3 regions of the Metabacillus indicus genome follow, and region 2 is predicted to be linked to each of the others. Evidence: riboswitches for the same ligand, from Rfam matches in the RefSeq annotation. Region 2 holds a riboswitch; each other region holds the start of a gene.
What was found. Region 2 has a riboswitch for thiamine pyrophosphate ahead of ACK1LH_RS16830 (MTH1187 family thiamine-binding protein). Riboswitches for the same ligand answer to the same signal wherever they lie in the genome.
Positions count from the first base shown of each region.

Region 1 (5,157 bases), 1.1 Mb from region 2:
GGATCCCCGGACAGGCTGATGGCTGAAATCACGGAAACTCCGTCCCCTCCTGCTTCTATAACAGCACGGGCATTGGCTGATGTTATTCCGCCGATGCCGACAATAGGAATGGTAATACCCGCCTTTCTTACTGCTTCAATCAATAGTGTCCCTTTTACAGGTTCAGCATCTTCCTTCGTTACAGTTGGATATATGGGCCCCGCCCCAATGTAATCCGCACCATCTTTCATTGCTTTTTTCACCTCTGCCATCGTATGGGCAGAAACACCGAGAATCTTGTTTCCGATTCTTTCCCGCACCTCACCCGCATCAGCGTCATCCTGTCCAATGTGAACCCCATCAGCATCAAGTTCGACTGCAAGGTCAATATCGTCATTGACAATAAAGGGAACCTGATGCAAAGCGCATATCTTTTGAAGACTGCGCGCAAGCTTGAGCTTATCTATTCCTGTAAGTGCATTTTTTCCTTTTTCACGGTATTGAAACATCGTGATTCCGCCTTTAATAGCTTCAAGAAGCACGTCTTCAGATCCTTTCAGGCAATTCGTGCTTCCCATGATAAAATACAGGTTCAGTTTATGCCTAAGTATGCTGCTTTCCATATCGTCCCGTCCTTCTTTCCTGATATGCCCAATGATTTGTTGGACCGTGTCCGTTTCCAAGCCTGAGATCATCTTTTATCGCGGCATGAATAAAATCGGCTGCAAGCTGAACCGCATGTTGAACACTGCTGCCTTTAGCAAGCTCAGCAGTAATCGCAGCGGCAAACGTACACCCGGTTCCATGTGTATTCTTCGTCTCAATCCTTTTGTTCTCGTAATAGAAGAAATTATTTCCGTCATAGAGCATGTCGATTACCTGCTCAGTCTCCTCTGCATGCCCGCCTTTAATCACGACATATTCTGCTCCAAATGCATGCAGTTTTTCTGCCGCACGTTTCCGGTCTTCAATCGTTTCAATTTTTATGCCTGAGAGAACTTCAGCCTCTGGAATGTTCGGGGTGACAACGAGTGCGAGAGGCAGGAGATGATTGATTAAAGAGTCAATCGCTTCCTGCTGCAGGAGTGACGCGCCTCCTTTTGCAATCATAACAGGATCAACGACAACCTTTTCCCAGCCGAATCGTTTAATCTGGGCAGAAACAGCTTCAATGATTTCACTGCTGAAAAGCATTCCTGTCTTCAGCGCATCTGTTCCAAGATCTGACCCAATCGCTTCTATTTGCTTTACAACAGCCTCTGCCGGAAGCGGGAATACGCCGTGCACGCCAAGGGTGTTTTGAGCTGTCACTGCTGTTATAGCTGACATTCCAAATGCACGGAGCTCCTGAAATGTTTTTAAATCAGCCTGTATTCCTGCGCCTCCGCCGCTGTCAGAACCTGCTATCGTTAATGCTCTTGCAACACTCATGCAAGCACCTCCTCAAGCTTGATGCGTTCCTTCAAATCTTTTGGTTCAAGATGATACAGTTCATTTAAAAACTCGATTTGAAAGCTGCCCGGTTCAAGTCTGTACAGCCTTTCCACGGCTGCTTCAGCAGCGCATCCATAGACGGCGGCAGCGGCAGCAGCGGCAAAAACATACTCTTTTTCAACTGCACAAAACGCTCCGACAACTGAGCTTAACAAGCATCCTGTCCCAGTCACTTTTGTCTGAAGCTGATGGCCGTTTTTACAGCTGAAAAGCCGATCCCCGTCTGAAATAAAGTCCGTTTTTCCGGTAATCACAACAACGGTGTTCAGCTGCTTTGCAGCTTTAACGGCAAGTGCTGCAGCATCCCCTTCTCCTGCACCAGAATCGACTCCTTTTATTGCCCAGTTTTCACCGGCAAGACTTGCCACCTCTGCAGCATTGCCTCTTATCACGGCAATGTTCAGCGTTTCGGCAAGCATTTTGGCCGTTTTCGTCCTGTAAGGTGTTGCCCCTGCTCCAACCGGATCTAAAATAACCGGAACACCATGCTTATTGGCAGATGCCCCTGCAATCAGCATCGACTCTACTATTCTCTCATCCAAAGTGCCGATGTTCAGTACGACTGCCCCGGCTATCATTGCCATATCCGCCACTTCTTCTTTGGCATAGGCCATGACGGGAGAAGCCCCAAGCGCCAGAAGCCCGTTTGCCGTAAAATTTGTGACAACTGTATTTGTTATGTTGTGCACAAGCGGATTTTGATCTCTCACTTTCTCCAAAATGAATTCTGCTTGAATGGACATAATTGTTTCCCCCTCCAATATAAATAAGCACTTTGCCGCGGCAAAGTGCTTACAGGTATCCCTATAATCTCCCTGCGCTGGCATTATCCAACAGGTTCATCCGGTCTGCAGCAGTTAGCCGCACTCTCAGCCTGATTCCACAAGCTCCCGTTTTGTTATGTACTTTGTTTCAAAGTCTACTCTTACAGGGAAGATTTTGCAACTATTTCTCTTATTCAGCTGTCTTCTTTTTCTTCAGCATCTTCTTTAGAAGAAGGATTGCAAGCAGCAGCAGCGGAATGCCGAATTGTAATGGAAGGTGGATATACTTTGGAACAAATTCAAGACCGGTTATCGTATGCTCTACTATGCTTTTATCCATAAAAAAGGTGAATGCGAATCCAGCTGAAAGGACCCCGTATACGAGGTAATTATTTTTTGCCCTGGGCATAATCTCAGACAGGCTTTTTATAGCGGCATAGCAGAAGAGCACCACTTTTATAAACCCTACAAAGAAAAAAACAATGACAGACAGGATTTCAATATGCTGAAAAAAATCCAGCAAATCAATCGTTTCAATTGATTTAATGAGGGGATAGGAAAAGTAGACCGCAATTTTCGCCCCTAGCATGCCGATGATGGATTCTGTTATGGCAATAATAATGAGACCGCTGAATACAACAGCCATCCATCCTCTTTTAAGCAAATAGGACTGATCATTCACAGCGGGAAAAATCATAAGGAATGCAATCAGTTCTCCGAACGGAAACGTTATTTTTGCTGGAAAAACAGAGCCTATCACAGACCTCCAGTCAGGCTTTATAAGAGGTAGAACATTTGTCCATTCGAACATTGGGTTCAAAATGGTTATGAGTGTGGTCACCGCAATCATCATAATACTTCCGAAAAAGAGCAATTCCGATACTCTTGCAATCGCCTCTAATCCTAATATGCACGCATAACCTGCCAGCAGAATGAAAACAAAACCAATGACCCAGGTTTCAATGTTGTAAAAAAGGACCGTGCTGATGAAAAACTCAAAATCTTTCACTACTCTCATGCCGATGTAAAGAAAATAGACCGCGTAAAGGCCAATGAAACAAGTCCCTATCCACTTGCCGAAACTTGTTTTCAAAAGCTCTGTAAAGGTTTTTCTCCTGGGATCAATGCGGAGAATCCATATATACAAAAAATAAATGCCTGTACCTGTCGCCGTGGCTATCATATTTACAAGCCAGGCTTCTTCCTCAGCATCTAAGCTGAGCCCTACTACCACTGTACTGCCTAATAGAAAAAGAACCATTAAGGAAAAAACCTGATAAGGAGTAATCTGCTGATTCATCATTCATCATCCTTTGCATGAAAGGGTTACGGTATCCGGTTCACATCTCCAATATCTTCAATCTCCAAATCCACTTCTACTTCTACCGGAACCTCAGGATATAGTTCTTTCCATTTTTTGTTGATTTCCTCAAATTTATATGGGTTTCTCAAGTAGACTTCTTTTAGAAAGCCAAGAAAGTCATTGTTTTCTTCCTGACTTTTGGCAATCAGTCCTACCATCTCACTTTTTAAGACTGCTTCGGCCCTTGATTCTAAATAAGGAAGATCATCCTGTCTGCATGTGCTTTCAAACAATTCCCCTTTCATCTTCCGTTCGACTTGAAATGAGACCATTCCATTTTTGTATACTGGTTTTACACTGGTTTTTGACTTTTTGATGTGAACGGTAAAAAAACCTTGATCGTCAGCAGCTCCGCATTTAGTCTCAATCGTCGCTTTTTTCGTATTGTTCGTAAAACCAAGAAAAATCTTGCTCTCATCCCTGGTTAAATAACCAGCAAGCTTGTCTTTTTTAAAATAAGCCATTCCGTTCAGGATTAAAAGAACTTCCGGCTCAGGGGAAGAAATGTTCTCTTGTGAGGAACCTATATCCTGATCACTGCTCAGAGTAACATAAGGAAGCGCTGTTGCTTTAATATTTATGAGAAGATCGTTCATCACTTTAACAGGATATACACTTGCCACAGATCCAAGGTTTAATTCATTGCTATGGACTATGTCGTTGATTCTTTTAGATGAGACCTTTTCCGCCGGGGTAATGGTTTTTATAATTTTGCTTGCCGGATAATCTTTTGTGACCATAATTCTTATGCTGGATGAAATTTCAGATTCTGTCAGAAACAAAGTCAGTATCTCATGAATCCCTTGTTCCCTTGCTGTTTGTTCTCCAATGACAATCAATTCGGCGCTGTCGAGAAAAATTTTCTTTGGATTGCGGTTTAGGATGTTTTTAACTGCCTGAGAAATGGTTCTGCCTGATTGCTGGTAGATAATTGAACCCGGTACTTCTCCAGCTGAATCAGGTTTAGCTGCAGTATTGATCATCTGAAGTGTTACCTCATACCCTTCATTACTGGAGTCAATTCCTATCGCACTGACGATGGAAATCGATTTAATCAGGGTATCCTCTACATTTTTTGAAATAACCACACTGGAACCAAGAGTAAGAATGACGAAAAATATGAGTCCCCATGCTTTTTTCTTCATCGTGTCCTCCTTACTCGTTTTTCAGCTGGTCTTTTTCTTCTTTAGTAAAGGTCTTCTTATTGTTCAGCTGTTCATACATGGGCACCCTGAATGCAGCATCCTTTTGATCTTCAAGCTTAAAAGGAGCGAACGGAGCAAGATACGGCACCCCGAATGATCTTGATGAAGATAACTGAAGCAGGTAATACATAATCCCTGCAATAATGCCGAAAAAACCTAAAACGGATGCAAGAAACATAAAAACGACAGTCAGTTTTTGAGAAACCGTGGCAAGAGAATATACCGGAATGATGCTTGAAAAAATGTAGGATGCACTTAATACAACCAGTGTAAATGGCTGAACAAGATAAGCTTCAACCGCAGATTGCCCAAGGACAATGGCCGCAAAAACAGTGACCGTAAACACAACGGA
Region 1 covers NZ_CP176757.1:2,176,834-2,181,990, forward strand. Annotated here, with positions in the region: gene thiE (thiamine phosphate synthase) at 1-602, opposite strand, end outside; gene thiD (bifunctional hydroxymethylpyrimidine kinase/phosphomethylpyrimidine kinase) at 583-1,410, opposite strand; gene thiM (hydroxyethylthiazole kinase) at 1,407-2,216, opposite strand; TPP riboswitch at 2,268-2,377, opposite strand; gene ACK1LH_RS10905 (GerAB/ArcD/ProY family transporter) at 2,428-3,537, opposite strand; gene ACK1LH_RS10910 (Ger(x)C family spore germination protein) at 3,564-4,745, opposite strand; gene ACK1LH_RS10915 (spore germination protein) at 4,756-5,157, opposite strand, start outside.
Region 1: another riboswitch for thiamine pyrophosphate. It lies ahead of thiM (hydroxyethylthiazole kinase); the one in region 2 lies ahead of ACK1LH_RS16830 (MTH1187 family thiamine-binding protein).

Region 2 (5,157 bases):
TACGGCTGGAATCTCAAGGATTTGTCAGCGAGGCTGAATACATAATGAAAGAGGGAAATACATTGAAAACCGCGTTAATACTAGGTGGGACACAGTTTTTTGGGAAGAGGCTTGTTCATAAACTGCTCGAGGAGGGAGTGGTTGTGACGGTCGCAACAAGAGGCAGAACCCGGGATGATTTTGGAGACAGGGTCGAGCGCCTTGTCATTGACCGGGAAAAGAAAGAATCAATGACCCGGGCTTTTGAAGGAAGGCAATGGGACGCTGTCTATGATCAGTCCTGTTTCTCCCCGCTCGAAGCCAAAACCGCTTATGAGGCTCTCGAAGATAAAGTAGGGCATTACATCTTTACATCAACAATGGCAGTCTATGAATTCGGCAAAGGACGAAGGGAAACGGATTTTAACCCGCTCTCGTTCGAACCGACGTTTAAAGACCGCAAGGAATACGGGGGAATGACCGGTTATCAGGAGGCAAAGCGCGGTGCCGAAGCTTATCTGTTCCAGAATGCAAAAGTGCCTGTTGCAGCAGTCAGGCCTGCTCTGGTTATCGGAACCGATGATTACACCGAGCGCTTTTTATTTCATGTAGACAAAGTGAAAAGGGAAGAGCCAATTGGCGCGAAAAATGACAATGTTTCTTTCAGCTTCACTTCATCTGAAGACGCTGCAGGTTTTCTTTTACATATAGGAAAAGAAAAGCTGACAGGAGCGTATAATATAGCGTTTGAAGACAATCTTTCCCTGAGGGAACTGATCGGCAAGATTGAAAGTGCTGCAGACAAAGCCGCAGTCATTACAGGGGAAGAAGAAAATGCTTCCCCGTACGGTCTTCCGGGTGACTGGACGCTGGATGTGACAAAAGCACAAATGACAGGATATACATTTGGGAACATGAACGAGTATGTTGAGAGTTTAATAGAAGAGCTGCTGTAAACTCTTGCGGGAGTTTCTGTGAAAACAGAGACTCTTAATAAGCCTCTGTAGCTCTAGAAGGGAAGAGCGCCGGAAAACAGTAGAACCGGGTCGCAAGGCAAAGGTTTCAGAAGCACCGAAAAGCAACTATGCTGAGGCAGGTGAAATTCCTGCCGGTGAAAATCCGTAGGGAAGCGTGTTCCCCTTAGCCTATGCTTACGAAAGGAGTGCGGGTTCGAATCCCGCCAGAGGCATCAAAAAGACCCGGCAGACATATGCCGGGTTCTACTTTTTGTTAAAGGAATTATAAAAAATAAAAGGCTGTTGATAACATAACAAAGTTATCAACGGCAAGCTCCAGCGCCTAGATCCTCTGTCAGAACAAATCCGTCAAAAAAGTCAAAACCGGACTTTTCCGCCGGATTCTTATCTGCCTATCGGAGCGGGCCTTGGCGCTTGCGCTTTTGTTCAGATTTGCTGGTTAAAAACTGCTGCAAAATAGGCAAAAACAAATCCGAGCGGAAATGAAAAAACAACCGACCAACCTCTGACAGGGCCATCTTCGCCGCTGATCCGCAGCGCTTCAAAGTAGCCATACAGAAAATGAAAGATGGATAGAAAAAAGGCAAACAACATGAGTGAGTATGTGAGATTCATTTCATGGCCTCCAATAGGAAATCTATTACTACTAATACATGCTGAAAAAGAAGAGATTATGATAAAAAGCACCGGATTTCCGGTGCTTTTCTCTATTTTCTATTTACTATCAGCGCTTTTGATGTCAGCAGCATCAGCACAAGAATGATCGTACAGATGATAAATGTCGGAATCATGTAGGATGCATTGTACCCTGCTGAATAAAGAAGCACCGGCTGATCTCCTGCAAACTCAGCGAAAAAGACAGCGCCTGCGAGTGTGTGGGCTGCAAATCTCAGGAAGCTTCCAAGGAAAGCGGCAAGTGTGACATAAAGAATCAGGCGCCCTTTGTTTAAAGAATGGAGAGAGTTCTGAATTTGCTTATAAAAAATACCTCCGGCACCAACCGCTGTAAAGGCGACAAAGTAATCCAGAAAACCCTGTACAGGATGAACAATGGTCGTATAGCCCATGACCGTCTGCAGCAGTCCGAGGAGAAAGCCTGTCAGCAGTCCGCCTTTTAGACCGTGGCGAAATCCCATGATCAGTACGGGCACCATTGCAAGTGAAATCGATCCTCCCTGCGGCATTTTGCCGATAAAGCTTGTCGCTAAATCTAAAAGAAAGGCGATTGCAGCAAGAATCGCTGCTTCCAATAAAAAAACCAGGCGCTTATTTGTTTGCATGATTTTACCCCTTTTCGGCATTCGACCGGGGCCTTTTCTCCATAGAAAAAAGCAATGCGGGGAATGTCGGATGGTTTCCACGCACTGCTTTGGTTGGGTTATCACTTGAATCCATCGCCACATCCCTACGTAAGCTTTAACTTAACAGGTTCAACGGGTCAGAACATAACGTTCACTCTCAGCCGGCGGCTCCCCAAGTGGTCAAATGCGATATATGATTTAGACACTACTATACAGGAAACTGCAAAATTCGACAAGCCTAAATTCTATTTTTTTTCAGAAAATAGCGGAAAGTATTTTTCCTTTCTTTACAAGTCTTGTAAAACTTGCTATAGTTTCCATGAATCTTATAGAAGCAGGGGAGCTGAGTGAACTCGGCTGAGAGGATACTGATTCTTGTATCGACCCTTTAACCTGATCTGGGTAATGCCAGCGGAGGGATACAGGAAAAGAGTCTATTTTCCATGAACTTTGCGAATGCTTAAGGCTGCCCTAACCGGCAGCCTTTTTTTGCATTTTCTAAGAGATTCACAGAAAGAAAGGGAGGAATTCATGATGTCCAGTGTAAACCTTGCGTTTCAAGTACTGCCGAAATCAGCACACGGAAATACATACGAGATTGTCGACAAAGCCATTGAAGTTGTGCAGCAGTCAGGTGTCAAATATGAAGTCGGCGCGATGGAGACCGTTATGGAGGGGGAACTCAATCATCTGCTTGAAATTGTCAAGCAGGCTCAGGATGCCTGTATCGGGGCAGGTGCAAGTGAAGTGATGACGCACATCAAAATTCATTACCGCCCTGCTGAAGGAGTAACGATGGATGAAAAACTCCAAAAATATCGCTGAATCTATATCAGGAATAGCGCTGCCTGCAGCCGTTCTTGCCGTTTTTCTTCTACTCTGGGAGATGGCAGTCGTGCTTTTTCGAATTGAGAAGTGGATCCTGCCAAAACCTACAGACATTTTCATCACCCTGTTTGAAATGAGAGGAACGCTCGGAGTGCACGTTCTGCAGACGCTTACTGAAGCTGTTCTCGGCCTCCTGATAGCAGCAGCTGCCGGAGTGGCCATTGCCATTTTAATTGACCTTTCCCTCTGGATCAGAAAAGCGGTTGAACCGCTCCTTGTCCTTTCACAGACCGTTCCAATTATTGCACTGGCACCTTTGCTGATTATCTGGTTTGGATTCGGGATCTTGCCGAAGGTCATCGTAACAGCACTTGTCTGCTTTTTTCCGATAGCCATTAATCTTGCAGACGGATTCAGTCAGGCAGACAGGGATATGATCAAACTGATGAAGACCATGGGAGCGAATAAACGTCAGCTCTTCTTGAAGGTGAAGATTCCTGCTTCCATGCCGTATTTTTTCTCAGGGCTCAAGATAGCCGGAACATACAGTGTAATGGGAGCGGTTATCGGAGAGTGGCTGGGAGCGAGTCAAGGCCTTGGAATTATCCTTACTAGATCCTCTCAATCTTTTTTAACAGAAAAGGTATTTGCCATCATTATCGTCATTGTTGCTTTAAGTCTGGTTATTTTTGCAGTCATTGAATTGCTGGCAAGAGCGGCGATGCCCTGGAAGTACAAAGCGAATAAACACAACTGACATGGAGGAATACGATGAAAAAACTGCGGAGAATGCTCGTCATATTATTCAGCACATCCATCCTTTTAACAGGATGCGCTCCTGCTGAGAATGCCTCAAGTGAAGAAGCAAAAAAAGTGAAGGTCATGCTGGACTGGTTTCCGAATACAAATCATACAGGCATTTATGCAGCGATTGAAAAAGGGTTCTATAAAGAAGCGGGTCTTGAAGTTGAGATAGTAGAACCTGGCGAGGGAGTCAGCGCAGATCAAATTGTTGCATCTGGCGAAGTCGATTTTGCGGTCAGCCACCAGGAAAACATCACACATGCGCGGTCAGCCGGTGTGCCGATCGTTTCTATTGCGGCCATTATTCAGGAAAATACTTCTGCTTTCGCTTCATTAAAGGAAGAAGAGATTGTCTCGCCTGATGATTTTGAAGGGAAACGGTACGGCGGATGGGGGTCGCCTACTGAAGAGGCTGTGATTCGTGCGGTTATGAACCAGGATGACGCAGATTTTGGCAAAGTCGATTATGTCACACTTGGCGCAACTGATTTCTTTAAATCAATCGGCCGGGATACGGATTTTCAATGGATCTTTGAAGGCTGGGACGGGATAGAAGCTAAAAGAAAGGGGATAGAACTGAATTACATCTATCTTAAAGACCTTGATCCAGCATTGAACTACTATACACCTGTACTTGCTGCAAGCGAGACAAAGATAAAAAAAGAAAAGGATACGGTACAGGCTTTTGTACAGGCAACCGCAAAAGGTTACGAGTTTGCCATCGATAAGCCGATTGAAGCGGCAGATATTCTAATTAAGCATGTACCGGAAATAAATAAAGATCTTGCAAAGGAAAGCCAAAAGTGGCTCAGCAAGCAGTATCAGGGTGATGCAAAGCAATGGGGCGTTCAAAAAGAAGAAGTTTGGGAACGGTATGCTGACTGGATGTATCAACAAAAGCTGATTGAAGAAAACATAGATCCGGCAGAGGCTTATACAAATGAATTCCTTCCGGAGGCTGAAAAGTAGCATGCTGACACTAAAAGGAGTCAGCAAGACTTACTCGAAAGATCAGCCTGTCCTGCTTCCATCTGATCTTATAGTAGAAAAAGGGGAATTTGTCAGCATCATTGGTCCGAGCGGGTGCGGCAAAAGCACTCTTCTTGATATCATTGCAGGGGTAAATAAGCCAAGCGGCGGAATTGTTCATTACAAGGGGAAAGACATAACGAATCAAACAGGCCATGCCGGGTATATGCCGCAAAGCGATGTGCTGTTTCCGTGGAGAACAATTCTTGATAATGTCATACTTCCGCTGGAGCTGCATG
Region 2 covers NZ_CP176757.1:3,268,452-3,273,608, reverse strand. Annotated here, with positions in the region: gene ACK1LH_RS16850 (GNAT family N-acetyltransferase) at 1-45, shown strand, start outside; gene ACK1LH_RS16845 (NAD-dependent epimerase/dehydratase family protein) at 45-935, shown strand; gene ACK1LH_RS16840 (hypothetical protein) at 1,383-1,571, opposite strand; gene thiT (energy-coupled thiamine transporter ThiT) at 1,664-2,236, opposite strand; TPP riboswitch at 2,342-2,442, opposite strand; TPP riboswitch at 2,584-2,695, shown strand; gene ACK1LH_RS16830 (MTH1187 family thiamine-binding protein) at 2,789-3,082, shown strand; gene ACK1LH_RS16825 (ABC transporter permease) at 3,057-3,842, shown strand; gene ACK1LH_RS16820 (ABC transporter substrate-binding protein) at 3,857-4,858, shown strand; gene ACK1LH_RS16815 (ABC transporter ATP-binding protein) at 4,860-5,157, shown strand, end outside.

Region 3 (5,157 bases), 1.9 Mb from region 2:
AATGCATTCCTGATGACGCTTATCATCTCGACGATCTCACTCGGGGTGGTTGTGCCGACGCTTAAGGATGCAGGCATCATGAAGTCGAACATCGGACAGATTATCCTTCTTGTCGCCGTCATTGCGGACTTGGTGACAATGATTCTGCTTGCAGTTTTTGCTTCCATTTACGGCGGGGAAAATACGAATATGTGGCTGATGCTCATTTTGTTCGGAGCTGGTGTCGCCCTTTACTTTATAGGCAAAACCTTTCAGAGCAGATCCTTTATTGAAACGCTCTCTAAAGGCACGATTCAAATTGGGACAAGAGCTGTTTTCACACTCATTATTGTTCTTGTTGCGCTTTCAGAAACGATTGGTGCAGAAAACATTCTCGGTGCCTTTTTAGCAGGCGTGCTCGTATCTCTTCTTTCCCCGAATAAAGAAATGGTCCAGAAAATGGATTCGTTCGGGTACGGATTTTTGATCCCGATTTTCTTTGTCATGGTTGGAGTGGACCTTGATATTTGGTCGCTTTTTAAGGACCCTAAAATCCTGATGCTGATTCCGCTCTTATTTATAGCGCTTCTCATTTCAAAAATTGTGCCGATTTATCTTCTAAAAAGATGGTACGATACGAAAACGACTCTTGCTGCCGGCTTTTTGCTCACATCCACTCTGTCGCTTGTTATCGCCGCAGCGACGATTGGAGAACGAGTCAATGTCATTGACTCGCAGATGTCCGGAGCTCTCATTCTGACGGCCGTTCTGACAAGCATCTTTACGCCGATTGGATTTAAAAAGCTTTTCCCTGAAAAACTCGGTTCAAAGAAAAAGCTGAAGGTTGCTTTCATAGGAGCCAATCAAATGACGCTTCCGGTAACGAGAGAACTGAATCCGAATCTGTATGAAACAATCATCTATCATACGCATGTTGATAAAAACGAACAGCAGATTGCCGAATCTCTTTTTCAAATTGAAGAGCTGGACGATTATTCAATTGAGACACTTCAGGATAAAGGTGTATTTGATTCGGACATCCTTATTGCAGCAACTGGCGATGAGGATGCGAATGCGGAAATTGCCCTGATGGCAAAAGAGCTTGAGGTCGAAAGAGTCATTGCAAGTATTGCTTCGCCTCTGCTTGATGAGCAGCTGAAAGCAAAGAACATTGACGTGTTCTCTGTTCTGCTCTCGACCAAAACCCTGCTCAGAGCCCTGATCGAAGCGCCGGGCATCATGAAAATCCTGACGCACAGCGAATCTGCCCTTTATCAAATCAAAATGAACAACAGACGCTATGATGGAATGGTTCTCAGAAGCTTCCCGTTTACCGGAGACGTCATTTTTGTCCGGATCTTCCGGGAGAATGAATCGATTGTTCCTCACGGCGATACGGAGCTGAAACGGGGAGATCTGCTGATTTTAACGGGATCATCCGAATATATCGATGAACTGAGGCAGGAGCTTGAGTTTCACAAAAATTAAGCAGAAATTTCCTGCAAAAGCCTTGAAAGATATTTTTATCGTGGTATGATGGGCATGTAAAACATTCAGAAAATTTTATACGATGAACCGCTAGGGGAGCCCTTCATAAGGGCTGAGATCGGAGTGTGACTCCGAGACCCTCAGAACCTGATCTGGTTAACACCAGCGTAGGGAAGTGGTGTAAGGGTCTATTTCATACACCACTTTTCTATGCGAAAAGTGGTTTTTTGCTGTTTAAAAAGAAAAGGAGGATACGACATGCAATTTTCAAAAGAATGCAGGGAGTACGCAAATGAATGGTGGGAAGGGAGCTTTCACCATCCTTTTGTTAAAGGAATCGGTGACGGGACCCTGTCAAAAGAAAAGTTCAAATTTTATGTGATGCAGGATTCTTATTACTTGACTCATTTTGCCAAAGTGCAGGCGTTTGCCGGTGCCGTGGCTCCTGATCTGCATACAACGTTCAGAATGTCCGTTCATTCTCAGGGGACCTATGAGGCAGAGCTTTCCCTTCATCAGCAGTTTTCAAAAATGCTCGGGATAACAGAGAAAGAACGCGCGGAATTTAAGCCGGCGCCTACAGCTTATGCTTATACATCTCATATGTACCGCGCGGTCGCGACTGGAAATCTTGGTGAAATCATAGCTGCTCTGCTGCCTTGCTACTGGCTTTATTACGAAGTAGGAGAGCGTCTGAAGGATTGCAAGCCAGGAGATGCCGTTTATGAAAAATGGATTGAGACCTACCATGGCGACTGGTTTAAAGAGCTTGTTCTTGAACAGGTGAACCGTTTTGATGAGCTGGCTGAAAAAGCAAGCGTTCATGAGCGGATGATGATGAAAGAACATTTTCTGATCAGCTCTATGTATGAATACCGCTTTTGGGATATGGCTGAAAACCTTGAAGCGTGGGGCCGTGCAGATTCTCTGCAGCTGCAAAAATGAAGCTGCACCTTGTAACGGATGGAAAGCATTCTTCAGATTCGCTGATTTCAATCCTCGCAGACGTACATAGATATGCGGATGCCATCCATATAAGAGAAAAAGACAGGTCAGCCGGCGAACTGGCGGAGCTTGTGGAGATTCTTGCGCGCAAGGGTGTTCCAAAATCAAAGCTGATCATGAACGGCAGGGTGGATGCGGCCGTGCGTTCGGGACTGGCAAAAGTGCAGCTTCCGGCACATGGGCTGCCTGTAAAGTTTGTTAAAGAGCACTACCCTTACCTCGGCGCAGGATGTTCGGTTCATTCAGTAAAAGAGGCAATTGATCGGGAGAAAGATGGGGCAGACTGGCTGATTGCCGGACATGTATTTCAGACAGATTCAAAAAACGGCCTTGAGCCGAAAGGAATTTCATTTCTTCAAACAATTTGCGAATCTGTATCCATCCCTGTCTATGCAATTGGAGGAGTCACTCCTGATGTGCTGCCGGAACTGAAAAAGCTGAAAGTCGCAGGAGCAGCAGTCATGTCCTACGTGTTTTCAGCAGACAAACCTGTGGATGCAGCAAAAGAGCTTGCACGAAAGCTGAAAGGAGGAACGGCTGATGAAGACATTCTATGATGCCGGCATCGTCGGGGGAGGAGTCATCGGCCTGATGTCTGCCTATTTTCTGTCAAAGGCAGGCCGTAAAGTAGCCATATTTGAAAAAGGAAAGATTGGCTGCGGGGCATCATCCGCTGCAGCAGGCATGCTTGGTGCTCATACAGAAACGGAAAAAGCAGATGCGTTTTTCCGTTTTGCAGAAGAGAGCGGGGCTCTTTATCCCGCGCTTGCAGCCGAATTGCTTGAAGAAACAGGCATAGACATTCAGCTCGTTTATAATGGGATGCTCAAACTTGCCATGACGGCTGAGGAAGCTGTTTCCCTAAAAGACAGAGCCTTGAATGAACAGGATGTTGAGTGGCTCTCAAGGGAGTCTGTCCTGAAGAAAGAAAAGAACCTGACAGAGTATCTGCAAGGAGGACTGTTCATTGCAAAAGACGGCCAGGTTTCCCCTCCCGCTCTTTGCCGGGCGCTGGCAAGGGCGGTACAGATAAACGGAGGAACCATATTTGAAGGAGCTGCAGCCGGACGCATGCGGGCAGAGCCTTCTCATTATGAAATTTCCGCTGCAGGAGAGACTCATTTTTGTGAAGCTCTCGTCATTACAGGAGGGACATGGAGCGGCCCACTGTTTGAGGAATTAGGCATCTCAGCTCCTGTTCATCCTGTTAAAGGCGAATGTCTTTCCGTCATGCCGGATGGGTTCCGTTTAGCATCAACTGTCTTTCATGACAGCTGTTACCTTGTGCCGAAGTCTGACGGGAGCATCGTCATCGGCGCGACGATGGAGGAGGGGAACTGGAGGGCAGAGCCTACAATACAAGGGATGGCTTCCTTGATGGAGAAGGCTGTCTCCATTATGCCGTGCATGAAAAAAAGTGTTTTTCAAAAAGCCTGGGCCGGACTGAGGCCGGCAGCGCGCGATGCGAAACCATACATTTTTAAGCATGAAGGCATGAAGAATCTTTATGCCGCAACAGGACATTACCGGAACGGCATTCTGCTTGCGCCTAAAACAGGCGAAATGGTCAGGGATTTGATTTTGTGCCGTCAGGTCAAGCCTGAATATGCAAGAGAGTTTGGATTAAATCGGGGTACAGAGGTGAAATCATGAAAATCAAATTGAACGGCAGCACAGCTGAACTGGATTCCCGCATAAAGACAATGGAAGATCTTCTGGCATTTTATCAGCTGAGCCATAAAACGGTCATGATTGAACATAACGAAACAATCCTAGATAAGGAAAGCTATGACAGCGTGATATTAAAAGATGGTGATGTTCTTGAAATGGTTCATTTTGTAGGAGGAGGATGACACATGTTGAAAATTGCAGGGAAAACGTTTAAATCACGTCTGCTGCTTGGAACAGGCAAATATCCGTCTTTTGACATTCAAAAGAAAGCGGCTGAAGTTTCAGAAGCGGAGATCCTGACGTTTGCTGTCCGCAGGATGAATATATTCGAGCCGTCTCAGCCGGACTTGCTAGAGAAGCTTGATTTGACGGCATACACACTTCTCCCGAATACGGCAGGCGCCAAAACGGCCGAGGAAGCGGTCCGGATTGCAAAGCTCGCTAAAGCTTCAGGTCTGTGTGATATGATAAAAGTAGAAGTGATTGGATGCTGGAAAACACTCCTGCCGGATCCTGTGGAAACGCTTAAAGCAAGCGCGGAACTCGTAAAAGAAGGATTCACTGTTCTTCCTTACACGTCGGACGATGTTGTGCTTGCCAGAAAACTTGAAGAGACAGGTGTCCACGCCATAATGCCCGGAGCATCGCCAATTGGATCAGGTCAGGGAATCATCAACCCTCTCAATCTCTCATTTATTATCGAACAGACTGACTTGCCGGTTATTGTCGACGCAGGAATCGGTTCTGCAGCTGATGCAGCGAAAGCGATGGAGCTTGGCGCTGCCGGTGTACTGCTGAACACGGCTGTATCCGGAGCATCGGATCCCGTGAAGATGGCCAAAGCCATGAAGCTTGCGGTCGAAGCGGGAAGACTGAGTTATGAAGCAGGCCGTATTCCTGTTAAATCCTATGCTGTTGCAAGCAGTCCTGAAGAAGGAATGATCACAACTTAAATGGAACGGTACTCAAGACAGCAATTATTCGCCCCAATCGGGGAAGAAGGCCAGAAAAAAA
Region 3 covers NZ_CP176757.1:1,031,760-1,036,916, forward strand. Annotated here, with positions in the region: gene ACK1LH_RS05160 (monovalent cation:proton antiporter family protein) at 1-1,467, shown strand, start outside; TPP riboswitch at 1,550-1,658, shown strand; gene tenA (thiaminase II) at 1,726-2,412, shown strand; gene ACK1LH_RS05170 (thiamine phosphate synthase) at 2,409-3,029, shown strand; gene thiO (glycine oxidase ThiO) at 3,013-4,125, shown strand; gene thiS (sulfur carrier protein ThiS) at 4,122-4,325, shown strand; gene ACK1LH_RS05185 (thiazole synthase) at 4,329-5,096, shown strand; gene ACK1LH_RS05190 (thiazole biosynthesis adenylyltransferase ThiF) at 5,097-5,157, shown strand, end outside.
Region 3: another riboswitch for thiamine pyrophosphate. It lies ahead of tenA (thiaminase II); the one in region 2 lies ahead of ACK1LH_RS16830 (MTH1187 family thiamine-binding protein).